Regions from separate parts of the Nonomuraea sp. NPDC050383 genome, predicted to be linked through region 1. Evidence: riboswitches for the same ligand, from Rfam matches in the RefSeq annotation. Region 1 holds a riboswitch; the other holds the start of a gene.
The links. A riboswitch is a leader RNA that binds a small molecule or an ion and turns the genes downstream of it on or off. The one in region 1 is predicted to bind glycine.
Positions count from the first base shown of each region.

Region 2: it holds a riboswitch for glycine, as region 1 does, so the genes downstream of both, gcvT (glycine cleavage system aminomethyltransferase GcvT) here and gcvP (aminomethyl-transferring glycine dehydrogenase) in region 1, are expected to answer to the same signal.

Region 1 is NZ_JBITIP010000014.1:21,810-29,787, reverse strand. It holds gene ACIBG4_RS29900 (sugar phosphate nucleotidyltransferase) at 1-2,378, shown strand, start outside; gene ACIBG4_RS29895 (FHA domain-containing protein) at 2,741-3,253, shown strand; gene ACIBG4_RS29890 (MerR family transcriptional regulator) at 3,321-3,983, shown strand; gene ACIBG4_RS29885 (bifunctional nuclease family protein) at 4,161-4,631, shown strand; gene ACIBG4_RS29880 (MerR family transcriptional regulator) at 4,780-5,400, shown strand; glycine riboswitch at 5,420-5,515, shown strand; gene gcvP (aminomethyl-transferring glycine dehydrogenase) at 5,668-7,978, shown strand, end outside.
Region 2 is NZ_JBITIP010000012.1:2,124-10,101, forward strand. It holds gene ACIBG4_RS27370 (FCD domain-containing protein) at 1-265, opposite strand, end outside; gene ACIBG4_RS27375 (glutamine synthetase family protein) at 387-1,790, shown strand; gene ACIBG4_RS27380 (aldehyde dehydrogenase family protein) at 1,810-3,153, shown strand; gene ACIBG4_RS27385 (3-oxoacyl-ACP reductase) at 3,251-4,015, shown strand; gene ACIBG4_RS27390 (gamma-glutamyl-gamma-aminobutyrate hydrolase family protein) at 4,027-4,716, shown strand; glycine riboswitch at 4,792-4,889, shown strand; gene gcvT (glycine cleavage system aminomethyltransferase GcvT) at 5,018-6,103, shown strand; gene gcvH (glycine cleavage system protein GcvH) at 6,100-6,489, shown strand; gene ACIBG4_RS27405 (L-serine ammonia-lyase) at 6,541-7,917, shown strand; gene ACIBG4_RS27410 (hypothetical protein) at 7,932-7,978, opposite strand, start outside.

The DNA of each region.
Region 1 (7,978 bases):
GGCACGGGGTGACCGAGACGGTGGTCACGCTCCAGTTCCTCGCCGCGCTCGTGCGCAACTACTTCGGCGACGGCGACGAGCTGGGCATGAGCCTCCAGTACGCCACCGAGGACATCCCGCTGGGCACGGCCGGGAGCGTCAAGAACGCCGCCGACCGGCTGCGGGACGACCGTTTCCTGGTGATCTCCGGCGACGCCCTCACCGACATCGATTTGTCGGATATGGTGCGTTTTCACCGAGAAAATGGAGCTCTTATTACCATAGGGCTCAAACGCGTGCCTAATCCGCTGGAGTTCGGGATCGTCATCATCGACGAGGCGGGCCGCGTGCAGCGCTTCCTGGAGAAGCCCACCTGGGGCCAGGTCTTCTCCGACACCGTCAACACCGGCGTCTACGTCATGGAGCCCGAGGTCCTCGACCATGTGGCCGCGGGGGAGCCCGTCGACTGGTCCGCCGACGTCTTCCCCCGCCTGCTGGAGAGCGGCGCCCCCATCTTCGGCTACGTCGCCGACGGCTACTGGGAGGACGTCGGCACCCACGAGAGCTACCTCAAGGCCCAGGCCGACGCCCTGTCCGGCAAGGTCAGGCTGGACGTCGGCGGCTTCGAGCTGTCACCGGGCGTCTGGGTGGCCGAGTCGGCCTCCGTCGACCCCGACGCGGTGCTCAAGGGCCCGCTGCTCATCGGCGACTACGCCAAGATCGAGGCGGGCGCCGAGCTGCGCGAGTACACCGTGCTGGGCAACAACGTGGTCGTGCGCGAGGGCGCCTTCCTGCACCGGGCCGTCGTCCACGACAACGTCTACGTGGGCCCGGGGGCCCACCTGCGCGGCTGCGTCGTCGGCAAGAGCACCGACGTCATGGCCGGCGCCCGCATCGAGGAGGACGCCGTCATCGGCGACGACTGCGTCATCGAGCCCGAGGCGTACATCTCCAGCGGCGTCAAGGTCTACCCGTTCAAGACCATCGAGGCCGGGGCGGTCGTCAACACCAGCGTCATCTGGGAGTCGCGCGGACAGCGCAGCCTGTTCGGGCCGCGCGGCGTCAGCGGGCTGGTCAACGTCGAGATCACCCCCGAGCTGTGCGTACGGCTGGCCAGCGCCTACGCCACCACCCTGAAGAAGGGCGCGCACGTCGTCACCTCGCGCGACTCCTCGCTCGCGGCCAGGGCGCTCAAGCGGGCCGTGATCAGCGCGCTCACCGCCAGCGCCATCAACGTGCTCGACCTGGAGGCCGCCCCGCTGCCCGTGGCGCGCTTCCACACCGCCCGCGACGCGGCGGCCGGCGGCATCGCCCTGCGCACCACCGCCGGTGACCCGCAGAGCGTGGACATCGTCATCATGGACGACCGGGGCGCCGACCTGTCGGCCGCCGCCCAGCGCAAGCTGGAGCGGGTCTTCTCCCGCCAGGAGTTCCGGCGGGCCTTCCCCGGTGAGATCGCCGAGCTGACCTACCCGGCGCGCGTCGTCGAGGACTACACCCACGAGCTGATGCGCCGGATCGACATGAGCGGCATCGCCGGCATGAAGGTGGTCGTGGACTGCGCCGGCGGGACCTCCTCCCTGGTCCTGCCGACCCTGCTCGGCCGCGTCGGCGTCGAGGTGCTCACGGTCAACGCCCGGCTCGACGACGCCTCGCCGACCGAGACGCTGGCCGAGCGCCGCCGTGACCTGCAACGCCTGTCGGAGCTCGTCAGCTCCTCCCGCGCCGCGTTCGGCGTCCGCTTCGACCCGGTCGGCGAGCGGATCGCGCTGGTGGACGAGATGGGGCAGCTCATCGGTGAGGAACGGGCCCTGCTCGTGGTGCTCGACCTCGTGGCCGCCGAGCGCCGGGGCGGGCAGGTGGCGCTGCCGGTGACCACCACCCGGGTGGCCGAGCAGGTGTGCCGCTTCCACGGCGTGCAGGCGCAGTGGACCTCCACGGCTCTGGACGCCCTCACCTCGGCCGCCGCCGGCGAGGACATGATCTTCGCGGCGGACGGGCGGGGCGGCTTCGTCGTGCCCGAGTTCAGCCCGGCCATCGACGGGCTGGCCGCGTTCATGCGGCTGCTCGGCCTGGTGGCCCGCACCCGGCTGTCGCTCAGCCAGATCGACGCCCGCATCCCCGAGGCGAGGCTGCTCAAGCGCAGCGTGCCGACGCGCTGGGCGGCCAAGGGGGCGGTCATGCGCTCCGTCATCGAGGCGGTGGAGGCCTCCGCCGAGGGACAGCGCATCGACACGACCGACGGGGTGCGCGTCGTCGGCGAGGACGGGACCTGGGTGCTGATCCTGCCCGCCGCCACCGAGCCGGTCACCGACCTGTGGGCCGAGGCCCACGACATGGACACGGCCCAGGCCCTCATCGAGCGCTGGGCCCGCATCGTCGAGGCGGCCGCCTCCTGAGTGGCCCCTGTGCGTCTTCTGTGCGTCTCCTGGGGGTTTTCCGCGCGTCTCCCGGGACCTATACGCCCGGAGACCGGGGAAGGGGCGCCTTTGGCCGGCTCTTGAGAGGAATGTCACTGCGCGTAACGGCCCCAAGGGTTCGCGCGGCGCCCGACAAGATCGTATTGTGTAAAGGCGCGGCGGCATGGACCATCAGGCGCGGACGGCGGTAACTTTGTCACCGTCCGAACCTGTCGTCCAGCGCCCCGCCTTGACCTTTGCCGTTCAGCAGCGTAAGTTGCGGCATTCGCAAACTTGAAGAGCGAAGCGAGGCGCGCCGAGCACCGTCGCCGCGTCTTCGCGGTAGGAGGCCGAGCCGATCGATGCCGAGCGTCTACTGCACGCAGTGCGGGCACGCCAACCCCGAGGATGCCCGTTTCTGTTCCCGCTGTGGGTCACCGCTGGCCAGAGCCGAGGCCGCCGGGGACACCACCTCGACGATCTCCGTAGCGGGAATCGAGGCGTACGAGGCTGAGACAGGCGACATGCTCCTCGCCGAGCGGGCGCTGGTGGAGCAGCTGCCGCCCGGCACGGCGTTGCTCACCGTGACCAGGGGTCCCAACCAGGGGAGCCGGTTCCGGCTCGACAAGGACCTCACCACCACCGGCCGCCACCCGGAGAGCGACATCTTCCTCGACGACATCACGGTCTCCCGCCGTCATGTCGAGTTCTACCGTCACCGGGGCGGCCAGTTCTCGGTGCGCGACGTGGGCAGCCTCAACGGCACGTACGTCAACAGGGAACGCATCGAGGAGGTGCCGCTGCACTCGGGCGACGAGGTGCAGATCGGCAAGTTCCGTCTGCTGTTCCTGATGCGGACCGCCGCCACAGCATGAGGGAGCGTAGCGAGCGATCCATGGACACGGCTTCGCGCGGACGCATGCGGTCGGCGAAGGAGACCGCATGAGTTCGCAGGCGGCGCGCTCGCACATGAGCATCGGGGAGGTGCTCGCCCTCCTGCGGGGCGAGTTCCCCGACGTCACGATCTCCAAGATCCGGTTCCTGGAGGGCGAGGGGCTCATCGAGCCCGAGCGGAGCCCCTCGGGCTTCCGCAAGTTCACCCACCTGCACGTGGAGCAGCTGCGCTACATCCTCACCGAGCAGCGCGACCACTACCTGCCGCTGCGGGTGATCAAGGACAAGATGGCCGAGGACTTCGGCCGCCCGCGCGCCGTTCCCGACGCCGACGCCGAGCCGGAGATCCGGCTCAGCCGCGCCGAGCTGCTGGAGACGGCCGGGATCGACGACGAGACGCTCACCGAGCTGGAGGACTACGGGCTGCTCGCGGCCCGCGCCCGGCGCTACGACGAGGACGCGCTGACCGTGGCGCGCACCGTCGGGGCGCTGGCCCGCTTCGGCCTGCACGCCCGCCACCTGCGGGCCGTCAAGGCGGCGGCCGAGCGGGAGTGCGGCCTGATCGAGCAGGCGGTCGCGCCGGTGCTCAAGCGGCGCGGCCCCGGCGCCATCGGCGAGGCCGACGAGGCGGCCAGGGAGCTGTCGGCGCTCCTGCTGGACCTGCACGCCGCGCTGGTCCGCGAGGGCGTGCGCTCCGTCCTGGGACGCTGACCCCGGCGAGCCCTCCCCACCGGCCCGCCCCGGCGGGCCTGACGGCCGGCCCCATCGCTGAGATTCGGGACCGCACCGGCGGGACATACGGCACCCGCCGGGTGTTACGTTGAAATGCATAAGCGAACCAGCAATGAGCTGTGCCGGGTCGCCGGCCAGTCGAATACGGAGCAGCCCGTGTTGCAGATGGAGGTCGTGGGCGTTCGGGTAGAAATGCCCACAAATCAGCCGATCGTCCTGCTCAAGGAGGCACACGGGGAGCGGTTCCTGCCCATCTGGATCGGCATGACCGAAGCCACGGCCATCGCGCTGGCCCAGGCGGAGGAGCCCCCGCCCAGGCCCCTGACGCACGACCTGTTCAGAGACGTGCTGAGCGCGCTGGGCGTCGGCCTGCGCGCCGTCAACATCGTCGCCCTGCGCGACGGGATCTTCTTCGCCGACCTGGTGTTCTCCAACGGCGTCGAGGTCAGCGCCCGGCCGTCCGACTCGATCGCCCTGGCCCTGCGCACCGGAGCGCGCATCTTCGCCAGCGAGGAGGTCGTCCAGGAGGCCGGTGTGATCATCCCCGACGACCAGGAGGACGAGGTGGAGAAGTTCAGGGAGTTCCTTGACACGATCACCCCCGAGGACTTCGGCAGGGCGGGGTAGGTATTTCAGTGCATTTACGCTTCACGACGCGCCGAGCCGGATCGTTGACTGAGCATGGTCACGGTCCTACGGTGCAAGTGAAACCCGTGGCCGCCTTTTTACGAACCCCCAGATCAGGTCACGGGATGAGAGAAAGCCGGAGGTCCGCGTGGCGGTCAGCAGCGGCGAGGGAAAGACGGCCGGCCAGGAAGACTCGGTACGGCGCGAGAGCGCGCGGCAGCGTGCCGGGGAGCAGGGACTGCTCTTCGACGAGCGACCGGCGTCGCTGCCGGGTGACATCGGATACCGTGGCCCGACGGCCTGCGCGGCGGCCGGCATCACCTACCGGCAGCTGGACTACTGGGCACGCACCGGACTGGTCGAGCCCACGATAAGAGCGGCGCAGGGCTCCGGCTCCCAGCGGCTCTACAGCTTCCGCGACATCCTGGTGCTCAAGGTCGTCAAGCGGCTTCTCGACACCGGGGTCTCCCTCCAGCAGATCCGTACGGCCGTGCAACACCTGCGTGAGCGCGGGGTGGCCGACCTCGCCCAGATCACGCTCATGAGCGACGGTGTCAGCGTCTACGAGTGCACCTCGGCCGACGAGGTGATCGACCTGCTCCAGGGCGGTCAGGGCGTCTTCGGCATCGCCCTCGGCCGGGTCTGGCGCGAGGTCGAGGGCTCCCTCGCGGAGCTGCCGGGGGAACGAGCGGCGGTCGCGGACACCGTCCCGGCCGACCACCCCGCTGACGAGCTGGCCCAGCGGCGGCGTGCGCGCCGCACAGGGTAAAGTGAGAGCGCAAGGCTGACGACCCCGTGCGGGAGAGTCCCCGGGCTTCGTCCCTGGGGCGCCGAAGGAGCAACCCTCCCCGGAATCTCTCAGGCACCTGTACCGCTCGGGTGAGGCGTCTCTGGAAAGCAGGCGCGCCCGCCAGGCGCGTCTCACCGACGGTGCAAGCCCTCCGGGGTGAAGCTCTCAGGTCCGCATGACAGAGGGGGAGACCCGGCATACGCCCGCGCCCTGGCGCCGGTCTCCACAGCCTCGGGAGGCACCTCCATGACCGACCTGTCAGCTCCGCCGTTCTCGGCCCGGCACATCGGCCCCTCCGCCCCGGAGCAGCAGCGCATGCTCGAGGCCGTCGGCTTCGAGTCCGTGGCCGACCTCGTGGCGGTGGCCGTGCCCGAGGCCATCAGGGCCAAGGACCGGCTGAGGCTGCCCGCCGCGGTCGGCGAGACCGGCGCGATCGCCGAGCTGCGCGCGCTGGCCGGCCGCAACCAGGTTCTCACCTCCATGATCGGCCTCGGCTACCACGAGACGGTCACGCCCGCGGTCATCCGCCGCAACCTCCTGGAGAACCCCGGCTGGTACACCGCCTACACCCCCTACCAGCCCGAGATCTCCCAGGGCCGGCTGGAGGCGCTGCTCAACTTCCAGACCGTGGTCTCCGACCTGACCGGCCTGCCCGTCGCGGGCGCCTCCCTGCTCGACGAGGCCACGGCCGCCGCCGAGGCGATGACCCTGGCCCGGCGGGCCGGCAAGGTCAAGAGCCCCGTGTTCGTCGTGGACGCCGACACGCTGCCGCAGACCAAGGCGGTGCTCGCCACCCGCGCCGAGCCGCTCGGCATCGAGCTCGTCGAGCACACCCTGGAGGGCGAGCTGCCCGAGTGCTTCGGCGTGCTCGTCCAGTACCCCGGCGCCTCCGGCCGCCTGCGTGACTTCCGCGCGGTCGCCGAGGCGGCCCACGCCTCCGGCGCCCTCGTCGTGGCCGCCGCCGACCTGCTGGCGCTCACGCTCGTCGCCGCGCCCGGTGAGCTGGGCGCCGACATCGCCGTGGGCTCCTCCCAGCGCTTCGGCGTCCCGCTCGGCTTCGGCGGGCCGCACGCCGCGTACATGTCGGTGCGCGAGGGCCTGCAGCGGCAGATGCCCGGCCGCCTGGTCGGCGTCTCCGTCGACGCCGACGGCGACCCCGCCTACCGGCTGGCGCTGCAGACCCGCGAGCAGCACATCCGCCGCGAGAAGGCCACCAGCAACATCTGCACCGCCCAGGTGCTGCTCGCCGTCATCGCCGGCATGTACGCCGTCTACCACGGGCCCGAGGGGCTGCGCCGCATCGCCGCCCGGACCCACCGGCACGCCGCCGCCCTCGCCGAGGCGCTGCGCCGCGGCGGCGTCGAGGTCGTCCACGGCGAGTTCTTCGACACCGTGCTGGCCCGCGTCCCCGGCAAGGCCGCCGACGTCGTACGGCTGGCGGCCGAGCGCGGGGTCAACGTGTGGCCCGCCGACGCCGACCACGTCGCCGTCGCCTGCTCCGAGACCACCACCGCCGACCACCTGGAGCGGGTCGCGTCGGCCTTCGGGGAGACGCTCGGCCACGAGTCCGCCTCCCGCGCCGACCTGGACGCCCTGGTCGCCGACGAGGGCCTCGACCGGCTGCCCGCCGGGCTGGCCCGCGAGTCCGGCTACCTCACCCACCCGGTCTTCCACAGCCACCACTCCGAGACCGCGATGCTGCGCTACCTGCGCAGGCTCCAGGACAAGGACATCGCGCTCGACCGGTCCATGATCCCGCTCGGCTCCTGCACGATGAAGCTCAACGCGAGCACCGAGATGGAGCCGATCACCTGGCCCGAGTTCGCCGCGATCCACCCCTACGCGCCGATCGAGCAGGCCGCCGGCTACGTCGAGCTGGTCGAGACGCTGGAGCGCTGGCTGGCCGAGATCACCGGCTACGACGCGGTCTCCATCCAGCCCAACGCCGGGTCCCAGGGCGAGCTGGCCGGGCTGCTGGCCATCCGCGCCTACCACCAGGCCAACGGCGACACCGGCCGCGACGTGTGCCTCATCCCGTCCTCCGCCCACGGCACCAACGCCGCCAGCGCCGTCATGGCCGGCATGCGCGTCGTCGTCGTGGCCTGCGACTCCGAGGGCAACGTCGACCTGGACGACCTCGACGCCAAGATCGACAAGCACCGCGAGACGCTCGCCGCCATCATGGTGACCTACCCGTCCACGCACGGCGTGTACGAGGAGGCCATCACCGAGATCTGCGCCAAGGTCCACGACGCCGGCGGCCAGGTCTACGTCGACGGTGCCAACCTCAACGCGCTGGTCGGCCTGGCCAAGCCCGGCGAGTTCGGCGCCGACGTGTCCCACCTCAACCTGCACAAGACGTTCTGCATCCCGCACGGCGGCGGCGGGCCCGGCGTCGGCCCCGTGGCCGTCCGCGAGCACCTCGCCGGCTACCTGCCCGGCCACCCGCTGCACGACGGCTCGCCGGTCGGCCCGGTCTCGGCCGCCCCGTACGGCTCGGCCGGCATCCTGCCGATCTCCTGGGCGTACATCCGCATGATGGGCTCCGACGGGCTCA
Region 2 (7,978 bases), on a different contig from region 1:
GGTCGCCCGTGCCGGGCTCGGGCGGGACGTAGGTGACGAACGCGCCGCCATAGCGGCCCCGCCGTACGTCGAGATAGCCGGCTTCCTGGAGCGCGCGGATGGCCTCGCGCAGCGTCACCCTGCTGATGCCGAGCCGGACGGCCAGCTCCCGCTCGGGCGGAAGCTTGGCGCCCGGCGGGACCACGCCGAGCTTGATCGCCTGGAGCAGCCGTTCCACGGTCTCCTCGAAGGCGTTGCCCGCCCGTACCGGGCGGAGCACCGTCATCAAACGCGCAGACTCGTCCAACGTGTCCTCGGGTCTTGACAATTCATCGCATCATGCACATCAATGGTCTGACACTAGCCCAATCAACGGGAATGCGCGGCGGCCGGACGGGAGTGAGCACGTGAGCGAGCCGAACACGCCCGGCAGGCCCAGTGGCAGACCCGGTTACACCCCGGGCCTCCTCGGAGTGCGGGAGCTGCGCGAGGAGGTGGCGGCCGGGCGGATCGACACCGTGCTGCTGGCGATCGCCGACATGCAGGGCCGCCTGCAGGGCAAGCGGCTGTCCGCGCGCTTCTTCCTGGAAGAGGTCCTGAGCCACGGCTCGGAGGGCTGCAACTACCTGCTGGCCGTGGACGTCGACATGAACACGGTCTCCGGGTACGCCATGTCGTCCTGGGAGCGCGGCTACGGCGACTTCGTCATGCGGCCCGATCTGTCCACGCTGCGCCGCGTCCCGTGGCAGGAGGGCACGGCCATGCTCATGGCCGACCTGGTGTGGGAGGACGGCGCGGACGTGACCGCCTCGCCCCGGCAGATCCTGCGCCGCCAGCTCGCCCGCCTGGCCGAGCGCGGCCTGGCCGCCTACGTCGGCACCGAGCTGGAGTTCGTCGTCTACGACGACACCTACGAGGACGCCTGGAGGCGCGGCTACCGCGACCTGACGCCCGCGAACCTCTACAACGTCGACTACTCCCTGCTCGGCACCGCCCGCGTGGAGCCCCTGCTACGCCGGATCCGGCGCGAGATGGAGGGCGCCGGCCTGTACGTCGAGTCGGCCAAGGGCGAGTGCAACCTCGGCCAGCACGAGATCGCCTTCCGCTACGCCGAGGCGCTGCGCACCTGCGACAACCACGCGATCTACAAGAACGGCGCCAAGGAGATCGCCGCCCAGGAGGGCCGCTCGATCACCTTCATGGCCAAGCCCAACCAGCGGGAGGGCAACTCCTGCCACGTCCACATCTCCGTGCGGAGCCTCGACGGGGAGCCGGTCATGGCGGGCGACGGGCCGTACGGGATGTCGCAGCTCGGCGCCCGCTTCGTCGCCGGGCAGCTCGCCTGCCTGCGGGAGCTCACGCTGCTGTTCGCGCCCAACATCAACTCGTACAAGAGGTACGTGCCGGGCAGCTTCGCGCCGACCGCGGTCAAGTGGGGCCTGGACAACCGCACCTGCGCCCTGCGCCTGGTGGGCCACGGGGAGTCGCTGCGCGTGGAGAACCGGGTTCCCGGCGGCGACGTGAACCCGTACCTCGCCGTGTCGGCGCTGGTCGCGGCCGGGCTGTACGGCATCGAGAACGAGCTGCCGCTGGAGGACCCGTTCGAGGGCAACGCCTACGCCTCGGACGCCGAGACCGTGCCCCACACGCTGCGTGACGCGCTGGCGCTGTTCGAGCGCTCGAAGCCGGCCCGCGAGGCGTTCGGCGAGGACGTGGTGGCGCACTACGCGAACGGCGCCAGAGTGGAGCTGGCCGCCTTCGACGCGGCGGTGACGGACTGGGAGCTGTTCCGCGGCTTCGAACGGATGTGACGACTGTGACGGACACGATATGAAGATCATCAATCCGGCGACCGAGGACGTCGTCGCCGAGGTCGAACTGGCCGACGCGGCCGAGGTGGACCGGGCTGTGGAGCGTGCCAGGCGCGCCTACGCGTCCTGGCGGGAGGTGGCGCCCGGTGACCGGGCGCGGCTGCTGCGCCGCTTCGCCGACCTGGTGGACCGGCACGGCGAGGAGCTGGCCCGGCTGGAGACGGCCAACGCCGGCCACCCCATCGGCAACTCCCGCTGGGAGGCGGGCGCGGTCCGCGACGTCCTCCACTTCTACGCGGGCGCGCCCGAGCGCAACCACGGCAAGCAGATCCCGGTGCCCGGGGGCGTGGACGTCACGTTCCAGGAGCCGCTGGGCGTCGTGGGCGTCATCGTGCCCTGGAACTTCCCGATGCTGATCACGAGCTGGGGCGTCGCCCCGGCGCTCGCGGCGGGCAACACGGTGATCGTCAAGCCCGCCGAGTGGACCCCGCTGACCGCGCTGCGGCTGGCCGAGCTGGCCCTGGCGGCGGGCCTCCCCGAGGGGGTGCTCCAGGTCCTGCCCGGGGCAGGGGAGGTCGCGGGAGCCCGGCTGGTCGAGCACCCGGACGTGGCCAAGATCGTGTTCACCGGCTCGACCGAGGTGGGCAAGGAGATCGCCGCCAAGGCCGCGGCCCACGTCAAGCGCATCACCCTGGAGCTCGGCGGCAAGTCGGCCAACATCGTCTTCGCCGACGCCGACCTCGACAAGGCCGCCCGGGCCGCCCCCTACGCGGTCTTCGACAACTCCGGCCAGGACTGCTGCGCCCGTTCCCGGCTGCTCGTCCAGGCCGAGGTCTACGACGAGTTCCTCGAACGCCTCGCGCCGGCCGTGCTCGGCGTCAAGGTGGGCGACCCGCTCGACGAGAGCACCGAGATGGGGCCGCTGGTCAGCGCCGAGCACCTCGAACGCGTGCGCGGCTTCGTGGACGGCGAGCCGCACCTGCGGGGCACCTGCCCGCAGGGCAAGGGCTACTGGTTCCCGGCGACGGTGCTGACCTCGAAGGTCACCGACCGCGCCTTCACCGAGGAGATCTTCGGCCCGGTCGTGTCGGTCGTCCCGTTCGCCGACGAGGCGGAGGCCGTCCGGATCGCCAACGACACCCGCTACGGCCTGAGCGGCTCCATCTGGACCCGCGACGTCGGCCGGGCGCTGCGCGTGGCCCGCGCGGTGGAGGCCGGCGCCCTGTCGGTCAACTCCAACTCGTCGGTGCGCTACTGGACGCCGTTCGGCGGCTTCAAGCAGTCCGGCCTCGGCCGCGAGCTCGGCCCCGACGCCCTGTCCGCGTTCACCGAGACCAAGAACGTCTTCATTTCATCGGAGTGAACCCGACGCAGTGAGCGGAGTGGAGGCCCGACGAAGGAGGGACTCCGCGAAGCGAATGAGGAGCGGTGAGCGACCAATCGAGCAGGGAGTGACATCTATGCAGCGTTTGCAGGACCGGGTCGCCGTCGTCACCGGCGCGGGCAGCGGCATCGGACTGGCCACGGCGCGCCGGTTCGCCCAGGAGGGCGCGCGGGTCGTGTGCGTGGACGTCGACGAGGAGGCGGGCACCAAGGCCGCGGCCGAGGTCGGCGGGTTGTTCGTGCTGGCGGACGTGACCAGCGAGGACGACGTCGAGCGGATGTACCGGACGGCGTTCGAGACGTACGGCAGCGTGGACGTGGCGTTCAACAACGCCGGCATCTCGCCCCCCGACGACGACTCGATCCTGGAGACCGGGCTCGACGCCTGGCGGCGCGTGCAGGAGGTGAACCTGACGAGCGTGTACCTGTGCTGCAAGCACGTCATCCCGTACATGCGGCGGCAGGGCAAGGGCTCGATCATCAACACGGCGTCGTTCGTGGCGGTCATGGGGTCGGCCACCTCGCAGATCTCCTACACGGCCTCCAAGGGCGGCGTGCTGGCCATGTCGCGGGAGCTCGGCGTGCAGTTCGCCCGCGAGGGCATCCGGGTCAACGCCCTGTGCCCCGGGCCGGTCAACACGCCGCTGCTCCAGGAGCTGTTCGCCAAGGACCCGGAGCGGGCGCAGCGCAGGCTCGTGCACGTGCCGGTGGGCCGGTTCGCCGAGGCGTCGGAGATCGCCGCCGCGGTGGCGTTCCTGGCCAGCGACGACGCGTCGTTCGTCACGGCGTCGGAGTTCCTCGTCGACGGGGGCATCTCCGGCGCGTACGTGACGCCGCTGTAGGGGGGCTGATCGTGTCCCGTCCGGTCATCGGCATCACGACGTACGTGGAGCCCGCGCGCTACACCGTCTGGGAGCTGGACACCGCGCTCCTGCCGTTCATGTACGTGGAGCAGGTGGTGCGGGCCGGCGGGCAGCCGGTGCTGCTGCCGCCGGCCGGCGAGCCCGGCCCGGTGGCGGCGCGGCTGGACGGGCTCGTCCTGGCCGGCGGGGGCGACATCGACCCCGCCCGCTACGGCGAGGAGCCGCACGAGCGCACCGGCTACGTGCGCAATTTCCGCGACGACGCGGAGTTCGCGCTGCTGACGGCGGCGCTGGAGCGGGGGCTGCCCTACCTGGGCGTCTGCCGCGGGCTGCAGGTTTTGAACGTGGCGCTCGGCGGCAGCCTCCACCAGCACCTGCCGGACGTGGTCGGCCACACCGGGCACTCACCCGCGCCGGGCGTGTTCGGCCACCTGCCGGTACGGCCCGCGCCGGGCTCGCGGCTGGCCAAGGCGCTCGGCGCCGAGCCGGTGGAGGTGCCGCACTACCACCACCAGGCCGTGAACCGTCTCGGGCGGGGGCTGACCGTGACGGCCACGGCCGGCGACGGCACGGTGGAGGCCGTGGAGCTGGACGGGCACCCGTTCGCCCTGGCCGTCCAGTGGCATCCGGAGGCGGCGGCCGACTGCGCGCTGTTCGAGGCCCTGGTGGCCGCCTGCTGAGACGGACCCGGCGATCCCGAGGGGGCGCACGCGACAACAGCCCCGTCACGGCACTAGGCTTGCGGGCATCACCGGCGAACCCGTGCGGGAGAGCGCCCTGACAGCCATCCAGGGTCCCTGAAGGAGCAAGCCCTCCCCGCGAACCTCTCAAGGCAAAGGACCGCACGGACGAGGTGACCTCTGGAAAGCAGGCCCCCGGGCCTCGCCGAAGGTGAAAGTCCGGCAAAGCCCGGGCGAAGCTCTCAGGCAACCATGACAGAGGGGGAGGATCCTGGCATCCGACCCTGCCCTGAGGTGCGAAATGTCCCGACCCACACCGTTGCGAGACGTTCACGAGAGTCTCGGCGCCACGCTCACCGACTTCGCCGGCTGGCTGATGCCGCTGCGCTACGGCAGCGAGTCCGCCGAGCACAACGCCGTCCGCGGCGCGGCCGGGCTGTTCGACCTCTCGCACATGGGCGAGATCTTCGTCACCGGGCCGCAGGCGGGCGAGGCGCTCGACTACGCCCTGGTCGGCCACCTGTCGGCCCTCGTGCCCGGCCGCGCCCGCTACACCATGATCGTCAATGAGCGGGGCGGGGTGCTCGACGACCTCATCGTCTACCGGCTGGGCGACGAGGAGTTCATGGTCGTGGCCAACGCCTCCAACTACGAGAAGGTCGCCGCCGAGCTGGGCGGGCGCGCCAAGTCGTACGACGCGGTGGTCGAGGACCGCTCCGAGCAGTACGCGCTGATCGCCGTGCAGGGGCCGCACGCGCAGGAGATCCTCGCCACCCTCACCGACGCCGACCTGCCCGGCCTCAAGTACTACGCGGGACTGCCCGGCGTGGTCGACGGGCGGCAGGCGCTGATCGCGCGCACCGGCTACACCGGCGAGGACGGGTTCGAGCTGTTCGTGGCCAACGAGGACGCCGTGCCGCTCTGGCACGCCCTCACGCGGGCCGGCGAGCCGTACGGGCTGCGCCCCGCGGGCCTGTCCAGCCGCGACACGCTGCGCCTGGAGGCCGGCATGCCGCTGTACGGCAACGAGCTGAGCGCCGAGCTGACCCCGTTCGACGCGGGGCTGGGCAGAGTGGTGAAATTCGACAAGCCGGGCGACTTCGTCGGCAGGTCGGCGCTGGAGGCGGTCAAGGACACGCCGCCGCGGCGCCGGCTCGTCGGTCTCGTCGCCCGGGGCCGCCGGGTGCCCCGCCACGGGTTCCCGGTCACCAAGGACGGTGCCGTCGTCGGCGAGGTCACCAGCGGTGCCCCCTCCCAGACCCTGGGCAGGCCCATCGCGATGGCCTACGTCGACACCGGGGCGGACGAAGGTCTGGCCGTGGACATCCGGGGCAGCCATGAGGCCATGGACCTCGTGGAGCTGCCCTTCTACAGGAGGAACAAGTGAGCAACATCCCTGACGAGCTGAGCTACACCAAGGAGCACGAGTGGGTGGCCGGCCTTGACGAGGCCATCACGGTGACCGTCGGCGTCACGGCGTACGCCGCCGAGGCCCTTGGCGACGTGGTGTACGTCCAGCTCCCCGACGTGGGCGCGACGGTCGCGCCCGGTGACTCCGTCGGCGAGGTGGAGTCGACCAAGTCGGTGAGCGAGATCTACGCCCCCGTCGGTGGCGAGGTCGTCGAGGTCAACCAGACCGTGGTGGACGACCCCTCGCTGGTCAACAGCGACCCGTACGGCGAGGGCTGGATGTTCCGCGTGCGCGTCGAGGGCGACCCCGAGGACCTGCTCTCGGCCGAGGAGTACACGGCCCTCACCTCGGGCGAGTCCTGACCCATCCGCCGGGGCCCACCGGGCCCCGGCCCTGCTGAAGGGCGCACATCAATGGCGATCAGCGTCTTCGACCTCTTCAAGATCGGCATCGGCCCGTCGAGCTCCCACACCGGCGGCCCGATGGCCGCCGCGCACAAGTTCGCGCGCGGCCTGGACGAGGACGGCCTGCTCGACCAGGTGGACCGCGTCGAGGCCATCCTGTACGGCTCGCTCGGCTTGACCGGCAAGGGCCACGGCAGCGACAAGGCGGTCCTGCTCGGCCTGTCGGGCGAGAAGCCGGAGCTGGTCGACGTGGACACGGTCGACGAGCGCCTGGCCGCGATGCGCGCCTCCGGCACGGTCAAGCTCTACGGCACGCGCGAGATCCCGTTCGTCGTGGGCGAGGACCTCGTCTTCGAGCGGAAGATCTCGCTGCCGGGCCACCCCAACGGCATGCGCTTCACCGCCCGCGCCGATGACGGCTCGGTGCTGCGCGAGAAGGTCTACTACTCCGTCGGCGGCGGCTTCGTGGTGGACGAGACCGCGACGGGAGCCGACCGGATCAAGCCCGACGACACCATCCTGCCGTACCCGTTCACCACCGGCGAGGAGCTGCTCAAGCACTGCTCGGCCTCGGGCCTGTCGATCTCGGCGCTGATGCTGGAGAACGAGAAGGCGTTCGGCCGCTCCGAGGAGGAGATCCGCTCCACCATCCTGAACCTGTGGCGCGTCATGGCCGAGTGCGTGCGGCGGGGCATCGCCAAGGAGGGCGTCCTGCCCGGCGGCCTGAAGGTCAAGCGCCGGGCCAACCAGCTCCACCGCCGCCTCCAGGCGGAGGCGTCCGGCGACGACCCGCTGCGGGCGATGGACTGGGTGTCGCTGTTCGCCCTGGCCGTCAACGAGGAGAACGCCGCGGGCGGCCGCGTCGTCACCGCTCCCACCAACGGCGCCGCCGGCATCGTCCCGGCCGTGCTGACCTACTACTCCAAGTTCGTCCCGAGCGCCGACGACGAGGGCGTGATCCGCTTCCTGCTCACGGCCGCGGCGATCGGCGTGCTGTTCAAGGAGAACGCCTCCATCTCGGGGGCCGAGGTCGGCTGCCAGGGCGAGGTCGGCTCGGCCTGCTCCATGGCCGCGGCCGGGCTGACCGAGGTGCTCGGCGGCACCCCCGAGCAGGTCGAGAACGCGGCCGAGATCGGCATCGAGCACAACCTCGGGCTGACCTGCGACCCGATCGGCGGGCTGGTGCAGATCCCGTGCATCGAGCGCAACGCGGTCGCCTCCATCAAGGCGATCGCCGCGGCCCGCATAGCGCTGCGCGGCGACGGCCGCCACTTCGTGGCACTGGACAAGGCGATCAAGACGATGCGGCAGACCGGGGCCGACATGCTCGACAAGTACAAGGAGACCTCGCGCGGCGGCCTGGCCGTCAACGTCATCGAGTGCTGAGGCCGCCGGCGGGCTCAGCGGCGGACGTGGAGGCGGACGACCGCGCCGGTGTCGTCGTCGC